3 regions of the Rossellomorea sp. ABR4_004 genome follow, and region 2 is predicted to be linked to each of the others. Evidence: riboswitches for the same ligand, from Rfam matches in the RefSeq annotation. Region 2 holds a riboswitch; each other region holds the start of a gene.
The links. Region 2 has a riboswitch for cyclic di-GMP ahead of ACXAF2_RS10755 (anti-repressor SinI family protein). Riboswitches for the same ligand answer to the same signal wherever they lie in the genome.

Region 1 (4,720 bases), on a different contig from region 2:
TCCTGTGATGATCGTTCCGCCCAAGAACAAATGAAATAATCCCAGATGGACAAGAATGAGAAGAGTTTGGATAAATTGCTGCCCCCATATAATGAATAATCTTGGTGCCAAATGAGGGAATAGATGCGTCCACAGCAAGTGACGATTACTTCCCCCTAAGAGCTTCGCCGACAGAACAAAATCCTGTTTACCTAGTAACTTCAGTTCATTCCCTATTAAAACCGTCGTTAACGGCAGCACAAGAATCGTCAAGACGACAGCTTCAAAAACAAGTCTTTCAAAGATGGAGTGATCCCATCCTAAAACGGGTAATCCCCAAAGTACAGGTCTTAATAGAAGATACGCAATGAGACTTAGAGGCAAGAAATGAATGGAATCCACCATCCGATCAAGCCAATTCTTCCTAGTTTCTTTCAGATGAAAATGATAGGCTATGCCAAGATAGAATCCACCTATCACCCTTAGAGATGCGACAACCAGCGCAAAGAGGAGGGTATACTTTGCCCCGACAATCAGTTGGTCGAGGATGCTATACCCGAAGAAATCCGACCCCAGTACCATCTCTCCAAATGGCTTATGTGGAGGGGCACTGATGATACGTCCCTCATCGTTTTTCATAAACTGAATCTGATTAATCGGGTCTTCTTTCACCATTGGATAAAGGAAACTGACAGCAATCAGGAGGAAGATGACACTAAACCCGATAGCAAACTTCCCATTATGCATATGCTGCCACCAAAGCCGTCTAATAGTTGATAGCCAGCCCCAGATCTTCCATTCATTCCACTTCGTTTTATCCCTTTTATATTTGGTATGATCCACGCTTCCCTCACGATTAATCCATAGATACACGCCTTGATACACAACGAAAAAAGGTGTGTAAATCATAATCAGTGAGATGGCTATGACCATAGGTCTGAAATCTTGTACGATGTAATACGTTATTCCTCTCATATTGAAAATCGTTTCGATGATGAATAAACTAGATAGCATTCCCCATATGATCAGCTTTCCATGATAAAACAAGCTGGGAGAAATATTTTTCAGTATGTGAGCAAAAAGGATCCTCCCTTTTGACATTCCTTTACTTTGGGCAAACTCTACATGTGGCTTTAGCATTTCTTCTTCCGTAATAAAAAGGAGAATACGAAAGAAAGAGATCATGGGTATAATCGACAGTGTGATGATAGGAGCAAGAAAGATCTTTTCTTCCCCTAACTCAGTAAAACTCATTAGTTCAAAGCCAAAATGTTTAAAGATATATACAATCAAAAGCTGAAGCATAAACGCAAACATTAAGTCAGGCACAGTTTCAAAGAGGTTTAATACTTTCTTTAGAAAAGACGTAACCCATCGGGGCAAAAACACTGTGAAGATGGTAAGGACGAATGCTGTTCCCAGACCTAAACCCAATGCTCCCCCGATAATCTGTAAAGAATACAGATAAGGCCCCCAAAGCATGTCCAAAAAATCGACGGTGATTCCTTTATATGAATAACTCCAATTTTCACCGTCCATAAATACAAAAACAAACTTAACAAACTCTTCAAAGAATCCGACAAAATTATACAGGCCCCTCTCCCTAAATACTTCAGGAGCAATACTCACCGCTAAAATACCGATCAATCCGAGAATATAATAGAACATAAATTTCAGCGGAAATGTTAGAATCCTCATACCCTGATCCCCTTTTTTCTCTTTTTCCTCAGTTTAATGGATATGTTAAATATTTTCAATTTTATTTTAATTCAGATAACACGACGGCAGATATATACGAAAAAGGTGACTCCAACCCTCCAGAGTCACCTTCTCATTTACGCTAATAATCGACTCGGCTTTCCCAAGTAAAAGCCTTGTCCTATTGTAATCCCAATGTCCTTTGCCACTTGCATATCCTGTTTGGTTTCAATGCCTTCTAACACAATTAACGTATCCTTACCGTAGAATTGATTAAAAAAGGAAAGGAATCGTTGTTTCTTATCATCTTGTGCCAGATTCAAAGCAAAATAGCGATCCAGTTTAATGATTTCAGGTTCATATTCAATGGATTTCTTGATGGAGGATGTCCCCTGTCCAAAGTCATCAATTGCATACCAAACTCCATATTGCTTAAGTTCTTTGAGTGACTCTTTCAGTAATGGATTCTGCCAGAGTTCTTCAGCACTCGACTCATTTATCTCCAGCACTAGACGCCCCAATATGGCGGGATGCTGCTTCATGAGGTCATAAAAATAGGTATGAAAGCTTGGATGAAGAATCGTCGTGATATAAATATTAAGAAATAACTTACAGTTCTTCAGTCCATTCTCTGAAAAGCTTTCAAGAGCTTTTGAAATGGATAATGTATCAAGCTTATATAAGATATTCGCTTTCATGGCAGACTGAAAAACATTTTCGGGATTTTCGTTATACTTGTTTCGTAACAGGCCCTCATATGCATAGAGGGTTTGATGCTCGCCCATTTTATATAAGGGCTGAAAATCATGATAAATATAGTCGTTTTGAAAAATAGTAAAGATGTTCATAGGACCCCTATACTCTCTATAGTTTATAAAAAAGACCACACAAAAACGTATTCCTACGTTCGTATGTGGCCGGTTGCGCTACTAGCTCCCCTAAGTGTAAGCGCCCATCTATCATTTAGGTTCAAAGCTCCCATTCGAATTGTCAGTATATGATTTTATCTTATAAGAAAAATATACCACAAACCTAGTACTTATGGGTTATTTTTTAATTGATTATTAGAAAATTCCCAAAAATAATTATCTTGATACATAAGGATTGTCCTTTACCCAGAACCTCCACGGATAATCCCTTGCTTCTCCCGTGTTATCAATCCCGATTCGTTTTCCTTCCACAATGTCTTCAGGCCGGTATCCCTTTGAAATAATGAGAGGGGTTTCCAGGAAGCTTCCCCCGTAATCCTCCATGGTTATGCCTAACGCTTTTGTCAGCTTTCCCGGCCCATTTGTCCAATTCTTTTTCACCTGACCCGATCGTCTTCTTTCCATCAGCTCCAAGCCCTCAAGGGGTTCGACCGCTCTAATGAGAATCGCTTCGGGTTTTTCTTTTTCCCCGCTCACTACATTGACCAGGCAGTGAGTATGCATAACATATGTATAGATACTGCCGGCTTCATGAAACATGACTTCCGTCCGCTTCGTCCGTCTATTTCCATAGCTGTGTGCCGCCCGATCCGCTGGTCCTAAATACGCTTCCGTTTCCACAATATATCCTGAAGCTGTGCCCTCCTCCGTCTCTTTCGCTAACACACAGCCCAACAAAGACTTTGCAAGTGCCAAAGTGGGCTGTCGGTAAAACGAAAGAGGCATTGGGGTATAATTCATGACTTTCACTTCCTTCAACCAAATAATTCGTACATATATGGTATACCCTATTAAATTAATCGTTAAATAAAAGAAAATAGGTAACGTATAAAGATTTTTATCTTATTTCAACAGTCCAGCCCTTAGCACCTCTAGTGGTATCGCTTCGATTTTCCGTCCATTCCTGCCCGTTGTGGTTTCCGCTTTACAGAGAGAGTTCCATATGGCTTCTTCTACGCTATCGACTGTCATTTCAAATAGTGTAGAGATGATCGGTCCGTCTTCTTTAATGAAACTGTAGTGAATCGTGTTTTCATTGGAAGGCTGATGTGGGATGCGGTGTGCAGTAGAAAATGCCAGAACAACATCACCACTCCCATGGGCTGCATATGAGCCCGTTCTTGAAAGGCCGAAAGAAGCTCGTTTCGCCAATCGTTTAAGCTGCCTTTCATTTAGAGGTGCATCCGTCGCCAGGATGATCATGATTGACCCATCCGGTGTATGTTCATCCTCCCCGGAGTCAAGAGTGGGAAGCCTTAGATCTTTCCTCTGACCGAAATTCGTTAATACGAGGGCTCCCACCGTATACTTCTCATCTCCAAAGGCATACTCCCTTGAACTCGTCCCAATACCACCTTTATACCCTAAACAAAGCATTCCCGTTCCCGCTCCTACACAGCCTTCTTCAACTGGTCCGGATTGTGCCTGAATAATGGCTTCCCGGGCATCTTCAGGCTTTACATGAAGACCGCGGATATCATTCAAGAACCCATCATTGCATTCTCCCACAACGACATTTACTGTCCCGGTTGTGTCTCCGATTTCAGGTGTTTCGTCCAGCATATATTGAACCGTCCCTTTTAACACATCCCCAACGGACAGAGTATTCGTTAAGAGAATGGGACTTTCAAGGACACCAAGCTCCTCCATTTGAATCGTCCCGACTGTTTTTCCAAAGCCATTGATCACATAGCAGCCCGCGCTTACTTTCTCGCGGAACAGATTGCCCCCATGAGGTAAAATCGCCGTTACACCCGTACGTACCACGGTATTGTCATGCTCATAGTGAAGGGTTTTATGTCCGACCTTCACTCCCTCAATATCGGTAATGCTGTTATGTATCCCACATGTATAGGAGCCGATACTTCCTCCCATTTCCCGTAATCGTTTCCGTTCCATTAATGAAAACCTCCTTCTTACTTATTAGTAACTATTCGGGTCAGGAGCTCAAAACCCCTTTTGAATCACAGAAGCAAACCCTATTTTTAACAGGATAAAAGTAACGGCAGAAGTACATATTAAAGACTGTTAATGCCTGATATAAAAGGTAATCAACAATATTGGAGGATCATACATGAAAAAACGCTTTCTTTCGATAACAGTCTCCGCCGTCA
Region 2 (4,720 bases):
CTCCCTGAGACAGAGGACAAAAATGAGCCGGGCGACAAAGATGCAGCGAAGGATAATAACACACCTGAAGAAGACGCTGTAGAAGATGATAAGGATATGCAGGATCAGGATAATAAGGACGAGTAATCATTTCAAAAAACAGAGGCAGCTTAGTGTTGTCTCTGTTTTTATTATAAATCACATTCCCCAAAAGTAGAGACGATGCAAGTTGTAATTCCAGATGGGTATTTTTATTGAGATATTAGAAGATAAAAATGGAATATGATCTTGACACCAAAGGTTAACTTTTTAGTCAATTCTTATAGCCTCAATAATATACCGTTCGGACGAATCACCAATAAGTGTAAATGGATAGCAAGTAGAAAGAGTAAGGATTTCCTCAGGACGAGTTGTCCGAATAACCGACGTGTCACTTTCATCTACAATATAAGTTTTAAAAATTTCATAGGAGAAAGTTCCGGTGGGCATAATGATGGAAAGGATATCTCCATGCTGGAGTTCACCAATGTTTCTAAATACTGTATCCCTGTGACCGGCCAAGAAAATTTGATCCTTCTGTTCCGGTAGTGATGTTGATGAATAATGTCCTACCCCTTTCTTTAGTTCCTCCCCATCTGTTCCTTCAACGATTGCTACATCCCTTTCCAGTCTTGGAATATGTAAAACCCCAATGACATCGCCTTTCTCAAAATGGTAATCGATTGAGATTGGAGAGGAGGTAATTGGTTCTGACCCCTTATATACTGAAGGATTTTCCATAATACTTGCTTTTGCTATTTCCAGAGCTTCATTTTCTGCTTCTTCGTTATGTTTCATCTGGAGGAATGAATATAGGATAAAAGATAGTCCACTTAATAAAATGAAAATCCCAAAAATCAGAAAAACCTTCCTACTCATGATGTTTCCTCCTTTTATACTGAAAAAAAGAAAGAAAATCGTGAAATTCCTCTTTTGTTAAGCCCTGGTGAATGGCTTTCTCTAGTGGTTCAACCCACTCCTCATCTAAAAAGACCTTATTCTTATCAGACGAAAGAATATTTTCTAAAGAAGTATCTAAAGTAAGAGCTATTTTTTTTAGAATTTTAATGGAAGGATTCTTTTGGATACCTCTTTCGATAGAACTTATATATGATTTAGAAACATTTGAATGGTGAGCAAGCTCGTTTATGGTTAAACCTTTTTGTTCACGAAGATCTTTAATCTTATCACCTACCATGTCGATAACTCCTTCACAATTCATTTTATTCATTATATAGAACAATTTATATTTTATAAAGTACGAAATAAAGTGAATTTTAAAGGAATAAAGAGGATAGTATCGATATCCACATTGTTTGACGGGTATTTCAATATTATTGAAGATTTTCTTTTCATCAGTGAGATCTTATAATTAGTTAAGGTGTTCTTAAAAAAGAACAAATCAAAGATTCTAGGAGATGAAATAAATGAATCAAAAGAGAATCGGCGTAATGTTATTAATCCTATTTTTTATCTCTGGAATAATGAATCATAAAACGTATGCAAATGAAGTAGATATCATATTAATACCTAACGAAAAGTTCTTATTTAATATTTCAAACATGAAGCCGGGTGATTGGGCTGAGAGGGAATTGAGGGTTAAAAATGGCGGGGAGAAAGATTTTAACTACTCCATTCGCGTTGACAATAAACAATCTGACAGGAAACTATTTAACGAATTGGATTTGAAGGTGTATGAAGGGGATAAGTCCATATTAATCTTTGATGATAAATTAAAGAATTTCAATGGGTTTAAACCAAAGCCATTAAAAAAAGGTGTAAATGACAGTTTATTTTTCAGGGTTGAAATGCCATATGAATTAGGGAATGAATTTCAGCAAACATCAGCATATTTTGAAATTGTGATTGTAGCATCTGAAACTACAACGAATACTCCTCCAGAGGATTCGAATGATCCGGTAAAGCAACCAGACAGTAATGTTAAACCGACCCCGGTAAACCCGGGAACAAATGAAACCCAATCACCTGTAGCATCACAAGGCCCCAAACTCCCTAACACTGCAACCAACCTTTACCTGCTATTAACGGTTGGTTTTATATTAACTACAGCGGGATTGACAATAATATATGTAAATAAACGTTTATCAAAGAAAAGAGAAATATAACCTGAATGAAGAGGTGACCTTATGTACAAAAAAATATGCAGACGATGTACAAGACCATCCTATAGTAGTACTGAAACGGGTGAATGGGTTTGTCCCACCTGTAAATTTGACTTAACCGATCAGCCATTCTATGATTCTAGTAATTACCAAAATATTAATAAGAAAGTCCTCCCTCTTAGAAGTAAGTTAGAGGCCTATAAAAATAGCATGAATTCGTAGTTTTTCGACAAAACTCATCATGCTCTTACACGATATATTAATCGAAACATAGTTATATTTTTGTAAATGTCAGATTATAGTTGAATGTGTAGGAAAAAAGTGTAAATTAAATTAACTGAATTGACAAAAAACAACAAACGCTCGGACAGTTTATTAGTATAATCGAATTAGTTCGAAGGGAAGAGTCAGATAAAGGCAAACTTATTGAAAAATAAGGACGCAAAGTCACAGATCTAAGGTGGGAAATTAGGCATATCTTCATAATCATCTTCATAAACATCTTGAATATAATGAACAGAAAATAGATGAAGAAGGTGTGGTTATTTGAGAACTATGATGGCTGGATTGCCTGGAATACATACATGTATTTTGGGAGGGTATTTATATTGACAAATCGTGAACTTGATCTTGAATGGATGGAACTAATTAAACAAGCCTTAGACGCCGGAATTTCTAAATCAGAAATCAGGGAATTTCTTCAAAACCAGTCCCAGGAAGTGAAAGCCGAGTACAAAGTGATTTAATATAAATAAAGTCTTGCGAATCCCTCGCAAGACTTTATTTATTACCTAATTTCCACTTATTAAACTCAATGAATTCCCTGAACTGCTCCTTGGTAATTCCAGAATCCATGGCTTCTTCTGCAATCTTAAGCCATTCATGATCGATATTTTGATCTTCCGGTTGATCGTGTAAAAGAGCATCCATCGGAATCCCTAAAGCAGCTGAAACTTTTTCAAGAAATTGAATGGAAGGGTTTTGTTGAAGGTTACGCTCTATTGAACTCAAATATGACTTTGCAACACCGGCTTTATCAGCAAGTTCTGTCATGGACATGCGTTTTTCTTGTCTGTATTTCTTTACTCTTTCTCCAATCACAGAGAACACCTACCTAAGAACTTCATATAAGAAGTCACAATATTAAGTTCAATTATATCATAATGAATCATACGGATATTACCTAATTTCACATAATTAAACGCTCGGTTTTGCCGTTGCTGGAATCCTTGGCTTCGATACCATTTTCTCACGGAATTCGCGGATTAATTCATCGCCCGAATACCCTTTTTGCACCAAGTCATCAAGGAGTAATTCTGCATATTCATTCCTCTGTTTTTTCAATTTCCCTTCAAACATAATACTGATATGCTCATCCATCTCTTTAATACACCGGATTGTAGTCATGAAAGCAGCCGGGTCATTGCTCTTATTGGAAATCACGACTTGTATTTCCAAATCTTCCTTGCGTTGCTGAGCCTCTTGAAAGAACTCGATATATTCATTCGACAAGTACGTTTCGACTAGCCACGTACTTTGCCCATCCTCTTTATTAATAATCAGACCGTCCACAATCTCAAAGTCACGCAGTTCATCGTTCTCCACTACTTGCAGTGAAATAACTTTAAAGGTTTTCATGAACGAACATCTCCCATTTAAAGGTTTTATAAAATTATATCATAGTAGGAATTGTTTTCCCTAACAAATTTCTTGATGAAAAAAAGGACGAAAGAAGCAATTTTGTGATTTTGACCCTGATATTAATCGAAAACCGGGAAATCTCCCTAGGGGAATTTCCGAAATTCAAGCCATTTTAGACTCGAATTTCGGAAATTCACGATTTTACAAGATGCGATAGAAGATTGTAAGATGAAAACACCTTAAGTGAAAGGAGGAAAGATTTCAATTGATCAACCAAGTGACCCTCGTTGGAAGGCTGACCAAGGATCCTGAAACAAGAAAAACATTGGAAGGGAAATCAGTACTAAACGCAACGATTGCCGTGAACAGGCACTATAAGAATCAACAAGGTCAAGTTGATACAGACTTCGTGCTCTGCACCATATGGAATAGGGCAGCAGACAACACGGAGAAATACTGCCGGAAAGGATCTGTCATTGGCGTGACTGGCCGAATCCAAACCCGTTATTTTGACAACGATCAAGGAAAACGTACGTATGTAACCGAAGTCGTCGCTGAAAATGTCCGATTTATGGACAACAGGAGGGAAACCGCAGAACCCCCCGAGCCAAGCAAGAAAGAGCCTATCGAATTACCGTTTTAATATTTTTTGAAAGGGAGATGGAGTTGTGGCGACACTGCAAGATCTGGAACAAAGAATTGACAGAATGGAGAAGTTAACAGAAGACCTCATCAAAAAAGTAGCAAGAGCGAACGTCGAAAATTTCTATTTATCTCAGCGGGTGACTGCCCTTGAGCAAGGGTACGAATACCCCAATCCAGTCTTGAAATCCTCGTCATAAGTAAAACAACCTCACCCAGAATTCTTTCCATACGAACAATCCAACCAACCTTATAAGCAGCTGTCTCAAAATCCAATGGTCACCGCAACATGCCCC
Region 3 (4,720 bases), 350 kb from region 2:
AGGAATTACAAAAGCAACAAGAAGGCATTTCTTCCAAAAAAGAGGAAATCAACGGCAAGATTGATGAGAAAAAATCTCAAATTAATCAAAATATCAATAAACAACAAGAAATCCAATCACAAATTGCTGAAATCAGTACAAAATTAAAAGATACTGAAACAAAGATTGCTGAGAAAACAAAAGAGATTGATGAAACAACAGCAGAAATCAATAAACTTAAAGAAGAGATTGAAGTTCTAAAGCAAAAGATTGAAGAACGTAACGAACTTTTAAAAGAACGTGCCCGTGCGATCCAGGAAAAAGGCGGCTCTGCAAATTATCTTGATGTACTACTTGGTGCGGACAGCTTCGGTGACTTCATCAACCGTGTAACAGCAGTTAATACCATCGTAAGTGCAGATAAGAAGATCATGGACGAACAAAAACGTGATCAGGCAGAATTAGAAAAGAAACAAGAAGAAGTAGAAGGCAAGCTTGCAGATTTACAATCTACTAAAGCAAGCCTGGAGTCTCTGAAAAAAGATCTTGATAGTCAAAAAGCTAAAAAAGCGGATTTATTCAAGCAATTAGAAGCGCAGCAGGCTTCTTTGGAAGTTGAGAAAAAAGACCTTCAACAAGAATCGGATGAGCTTGCTAAAATGGAACACCAACTTGAAGGTGAAATCCAGGCTGAACAAGCACGTTTAGCTGAACTTGCACGCCAGCGTGAAATCGAACGTAAGCGTCAAGCGGAAGCTGAAGCGGCAGAACGTGCAGCAGCACAACAACAAGCAACAACAAGCAGCAGTGGCGGTTCTTCTTCAACACCCGCTGAAACAGCTCCAAGTGCACCAGTAAGTGCCGGTGCCTGGACATCTCCAGCTTCTGGAACGATTACAACGAACTTCGGCTGGGATGTATTAAACGGTAAGAAACGGTTCCACTATGGTACGGATATTGCGGCAAGAGGCAGTGTTCCGATCTCAGCAGCAGCTGATGGATATGTCATCAAAAGTCAGTATAGCTCAAGCTATGGAAATGTCGTTTACATCACTCACTCAATCAATGGTCAAACGTTCACAACCGTTTATGCCCACATGTCTTCTTCATCTGTAAGCCAGGGACAAGCAGTGAACAAAGGTGACAGAATCGGTTACATGGGTAATACAGGATATTCTTTCGGACAGCATTTACACTTTGAACTTCATGCAGGTTCTTGGAATGCGTCTAAATCAAATGCTGTAAACCCACGTCAATATATTAACTTTTAATTAGAAAACCCCGCCATCTGCGGGGTTTCTTTTATTGGATATCATATATTTGATCTGCATTACATTAAAATGTAAGGAAATGGAATGGAATATTATTCTCCTGCCTGTTTTCTTATCTTTTTTCTTCTAGTATAATGACAACTATATTACCTAAATATTAAAACAAATGATTTGTATAGTCCTTCGAAAAGGCAAACTAATTGAAAGATTAGGACGCAAAACCACGGGTCTTCTATTTTTTATAAGAAAATAATGATCGCCGGGTTACCGAAAACAATGGATTACAATGAATACTAATTAGGACGTTTTATTAGTATCATTTTACCTGCCATTTTGGTGGGGTTTTTTAATCTATACGTCCAGTATAGTAGGATTTGAATCTGTAGTAAGGATGATGATGTTGGAATTGACTGAATTAAAAAGGGAATTAAGAAGTTTTTGCAGGAGAAACCGTACCGCATTAAAGTATACGTATGTTGGGGAACTTTCAGCGGAAGAAATAAGTGAAATGCTTATCCAGAGTCTGGGTGCTGAAGAAGTTAAGAGGATTCTGGATGATATTGATATTATCAATCGCCGCAGGGGAGATACAGTTAAATACTTTATGCTAATTTTAGAAGGACTGAAAGCAGCATAAGAATACATAAAAGCCGAATGCCGGTCTTAAATGGCATTCGGTTTTATCTATGTTTTCATTAGTGCGTAAGTCGGGGAGTTCTCTTCTATAGGTTTTAGGCAAATATCATTGCAAAATGAAATAGAGTGTGTTTTAATAACGATATGTTGTTTTAAAACGTAATCATTACGATTAATGAAAAAGGAGTGAATCACTTTGGCGAAGAAATCAAAGGTAGTAAAAGAGAAGAAGCGTCAGGAGCTTGTTCAGAAATATGCAGATTTGCGCAGGGAGTTAAAAGAAAAAGGTGATTATGAAGCGTTAAGAAAGCTGCCGAGGGATTCCTCACCGACACGATTAAACAGTCGGTGTGAAGTGACAGGGAGACCGAGGGGGTATCTCCGCAAATTTAAAATGTCCCGTATTGCTTTTAGGGAGTTTGCTCATAAAGGGCAAATACCAGGTGTCAAGAAATCAAGCTGGTAATCCACGAAACTATAAGGAGGAATAAGAATGAAAAAAGAACTTCATCCAGAGTATCAACAGGTGGTATTTATGGACACGAACAGCGGTTTTTCCTTTTTAACGGGATCTACTAAAAGTTCTAATGAAACGATTGAGTGGGAAGACGGGAACACTTATCCCTTATTAAAAGTGGAAGTAAGTTCAGACACGCATCCTTTTTATACAGGGCGACAGAAGTTCTCAGATCGTGGAGGCCGTGCAGAACGCTTCTTGAAAAAATACAACATGAATTAGTGCATGTGTGGCTGTCAGAAAGAATATGTTATGGTATAGACCCATGCCGAGGTGACTATGATGAACGAACACTTAATGGAAATTGTCGCAAGGGATATTGTTGAAGGCTTGCCAAAGGAAAAACGGAACATCTATCAATATGTGGTCGGTCTTGAAGATGAATTGGCGAGCCGGTCGGAGACTTCAGAGGAATACATGGCATTACTTGTGAAGCATGCTCCTCATCAGCAGGCAGCCTCTCATTTTAACATGACCTTTGGAGAGTTGATGAAACGGATGAGGGACATTGAGAAAGAGATTAATACGAAATTGGATCAGAAGCTGAAGCATGCTACCTGGATTGATTATACAGACACCATACGGTCGATGAAAGGATCAGAAGCAATAAATACAAGCTACTTCTTCTTTTCCATGGATCATGCTTATACTAAATAAAAAGGTGAAGTATAGAGTTTAAATCGGAATCATTACGTTATAATGGATTCTCGATGAGAATACGGATATCAATGAACAAGGGGGTTCACCATAGAAAAAACTTATACAAAAGCCCCGAATGAAGGAACAAAGGACTCTCCCGTTATGGAGGGTCCTTTTAATATTCATAATTTCGACACACAGTTCCCCCGGACTATCTGTAATAATTCTTCTATAGGATACACTATGAGTAAATAACTTGCTTGTAAATATAAAATTTAAGATACTAATACATAATAGGGTATTATCACTGAACGGAGGAATCCCGATGACCGGAGATTTATATGAACATCACAAAGCTTCAAAGCTCCTCGATCCCAAACGTCAAGAGCTCGTACCGGTGGACAAAGTACTCGAACTTCTCAAACTCAATAAAGATGATATCGTCGCCGATTTAGGTTGTGGCAATGGCTACCTGACCCTTCCAATTGCAAAAATGGTTGAAACAAAGGTCCAGGCGGTAGATCTGCAACAGGAAATGCTGGAGTATCTGAAACACCGTGCCACTGAAGAGAATGTAGATAATATCATTTATGAGAAATCATCCCTTGAATACCTCAGCTTCAACAAAGGTACTTTGGATAAAATCGTATCCGGATTCGTTTTACACGAAGTTCCCGACTTGATCAAAGTATTTCAAGATTTACACGATATGCTGAAGGAAAATGGAATTTGGCTGATTCTGGATTGGGAGAAGGTAGAATCAGAAATGGGACCGCCTTTAGATCATCGGATTTCTTCCGAGGAACTCGATCGACAACTCAATTCATCCGGATTCCATACAACAGTAGGTCACTTGCATCCATCGGTTTACTATATTGTCGTCAGAAAGAGTAATAGATAAGCCAGAAAGTATCTGAAGGGAGGGGAATGCCTATGACTGAACAATGGTATACGATAGGCTCCTTCACATTTCCGGCTTCATGGGCAGCTATTATCGCTTCGTTCATACTCACTTTCTTGCTTCTGTACTTCTGGAATAGAAAGGCGAGCGACTGGTATTCGAATTGTATTTTTACTTTTTTACTCTTCTGGAAGCTTAGTGTGATTGTGGTTGATTTTCAAACGGTTATGGAACATCCTTTGACGATCCTCTATTTTCACGGAGGAATCATTGGGTACTGGTTAGGAATGATAGGGGCTCTAACGTACATATTTGTTAAAAAAGTAGATCATCCGTCTACTCTCATCATTTCATGGATGGTCACGGTTCTTGTATTTGAAGCTGTCTTTCATATGCTTCATCACAACTATCTTCTAGCTGGTATTCAAGTACTATTGAATCTATTGATCCTTGTCTTTTTCTTTAAAAAAACCAGTGATCCCGGCGCAGATATCTGGGCAGGACAGTTATTGGTCATGTTTACTTTAGTTCAGTTATTTTTAAGTGCTTTCATTGGTGGATTTGAATTGACCGTCACCACCTGGACGTATTTGATCATGATGACTTATCTCATCTTTCTTTTAAACGTAAGGAGGAAACACAATGAATAAACGAAATTTTGCGTTGGCGATCGTTGCGCTTCTGATCGGCATTTTCTTAGCGAACTTTTTTCAGGATCAGCAGGAAAAGAAGGCAAGGGAAGAGGCTGCTCAATTAGCCAATGAATCCATGGATCTG

Region 1: another riboswitch for cyclic di-GMP. It lies ahead of ACXAF2_RS23385 (EAL domain-containing protein); the one in region 2 lies ahead of ACXAF2_RS10755 (anti-repressor SinI family protein).
Region 3: another riboswitch for cyclic di-GMP. It lies ahead of ACXAF2_RS09200 (hypothetical protein); the one in region 2 lies ahead of ACXAF2_RS10755 (anti-repressor SinI family protein).

What each region holds. Positions count from the first base shown of each region.
Region 1 is NZ_JBSWVM010000012.1:14,344-19,063, reverse strand. Features, by position in the region: gene ACXAF2_RS23390 (ABC transporter permease subunit) at 1-1,677, opposite strand, end outside; gene ACXAF2_RS23385 (EAL domain-containing protein) at 1,815-2,525, opposite strand; cyclic di-GMP riboswitch class II at 2,584-2,664, opposite strand; gene ACXAF2_RS23380 (DNA-3-methyladenine glycosylase) at 2,763-3,347, opposite strand; gene ACXAF2_RS23375 (DmpA family aminopeptidase) at 3,450-4,505, opposite strand; gene ACXAF2_RS23370 (CAP domain-containing protein) at 4,681-4,720, shown strand, end outside.
Region 2 is NZ_JBSWVM010000001.1:2,129,674-2,134,393, reverse strand. Features, by position in the region: gene ACXAF2_RS10775 (hypothetical protein) at 1-126, shown strand, start outside; gene ACXAF2_RS10770 (class D sortase) at 289-897, opposite strand; gene ACXAF2_RS10765 (helix-turn-helix domain-containing protein) at 890-1,216, opposite strand; gene ACXAF2_RS10760 (LPXTG cell wall anchor domain-containing protein) at 1,446-2,144, shown strand; cyclic di-GMP riboswitch class I at 2,548-2,716, shown strand; gene ACXAF2_RS10755 (anti-repressor SinI family protein) at 2,750-2,887, shown strand; gene ACXAF2_RS10750 (helix-turn-helix domain-containing protein) at 2,922-3,242, opposite strand; gene ACXAF2_RS10745 (YwpF-like family protein) at 3,339-3,779, opposite strand; gene ACXAF2_RS10740 (single-stranded DNA-binding protein) at 4,048-4,425, shown strand; gene ACXAF2_RS10735 (hypothetical protein) at 4,451-4,624, shown strand.
Region 3 is NZ_JBSWVM010000001.1:1,781,249-1,785,968, reverse strand. Features, by position in the region: gene ACXAF2_RS09205 (murein hydrolase activator EnvC family protein) at 1-1,250, shown strand, start outside; cyclic di-GMP riboswitch class I at 1,431-1,522, shown strand; gene ACXAF2_RS09200 (hypothetical protein) at 1,651-1,887, shown strand; gene rpsN (30S ribosomal protein S14) at 2,083-2,352, shown strand; gene ACXAF2_RS09190 (type B 50S ribosomal protein L31) at 2,380-2,625, shown strand; gene ACXAF2_RS09185 (hypothetical protein) at 2,686-3,060, shown strand; gene ACXAF2_RS09180 (class I SAM-dependent methyltransferase) at 3,368-3,943, shown strand; gene ACXAF2_RS09175 (hypothetical protein) at 3,976-4,593, shown strand; gene ACXAF2_RS09170 (redoxin domain-containing protein) at 4,586-4,720, shown strand, end outside.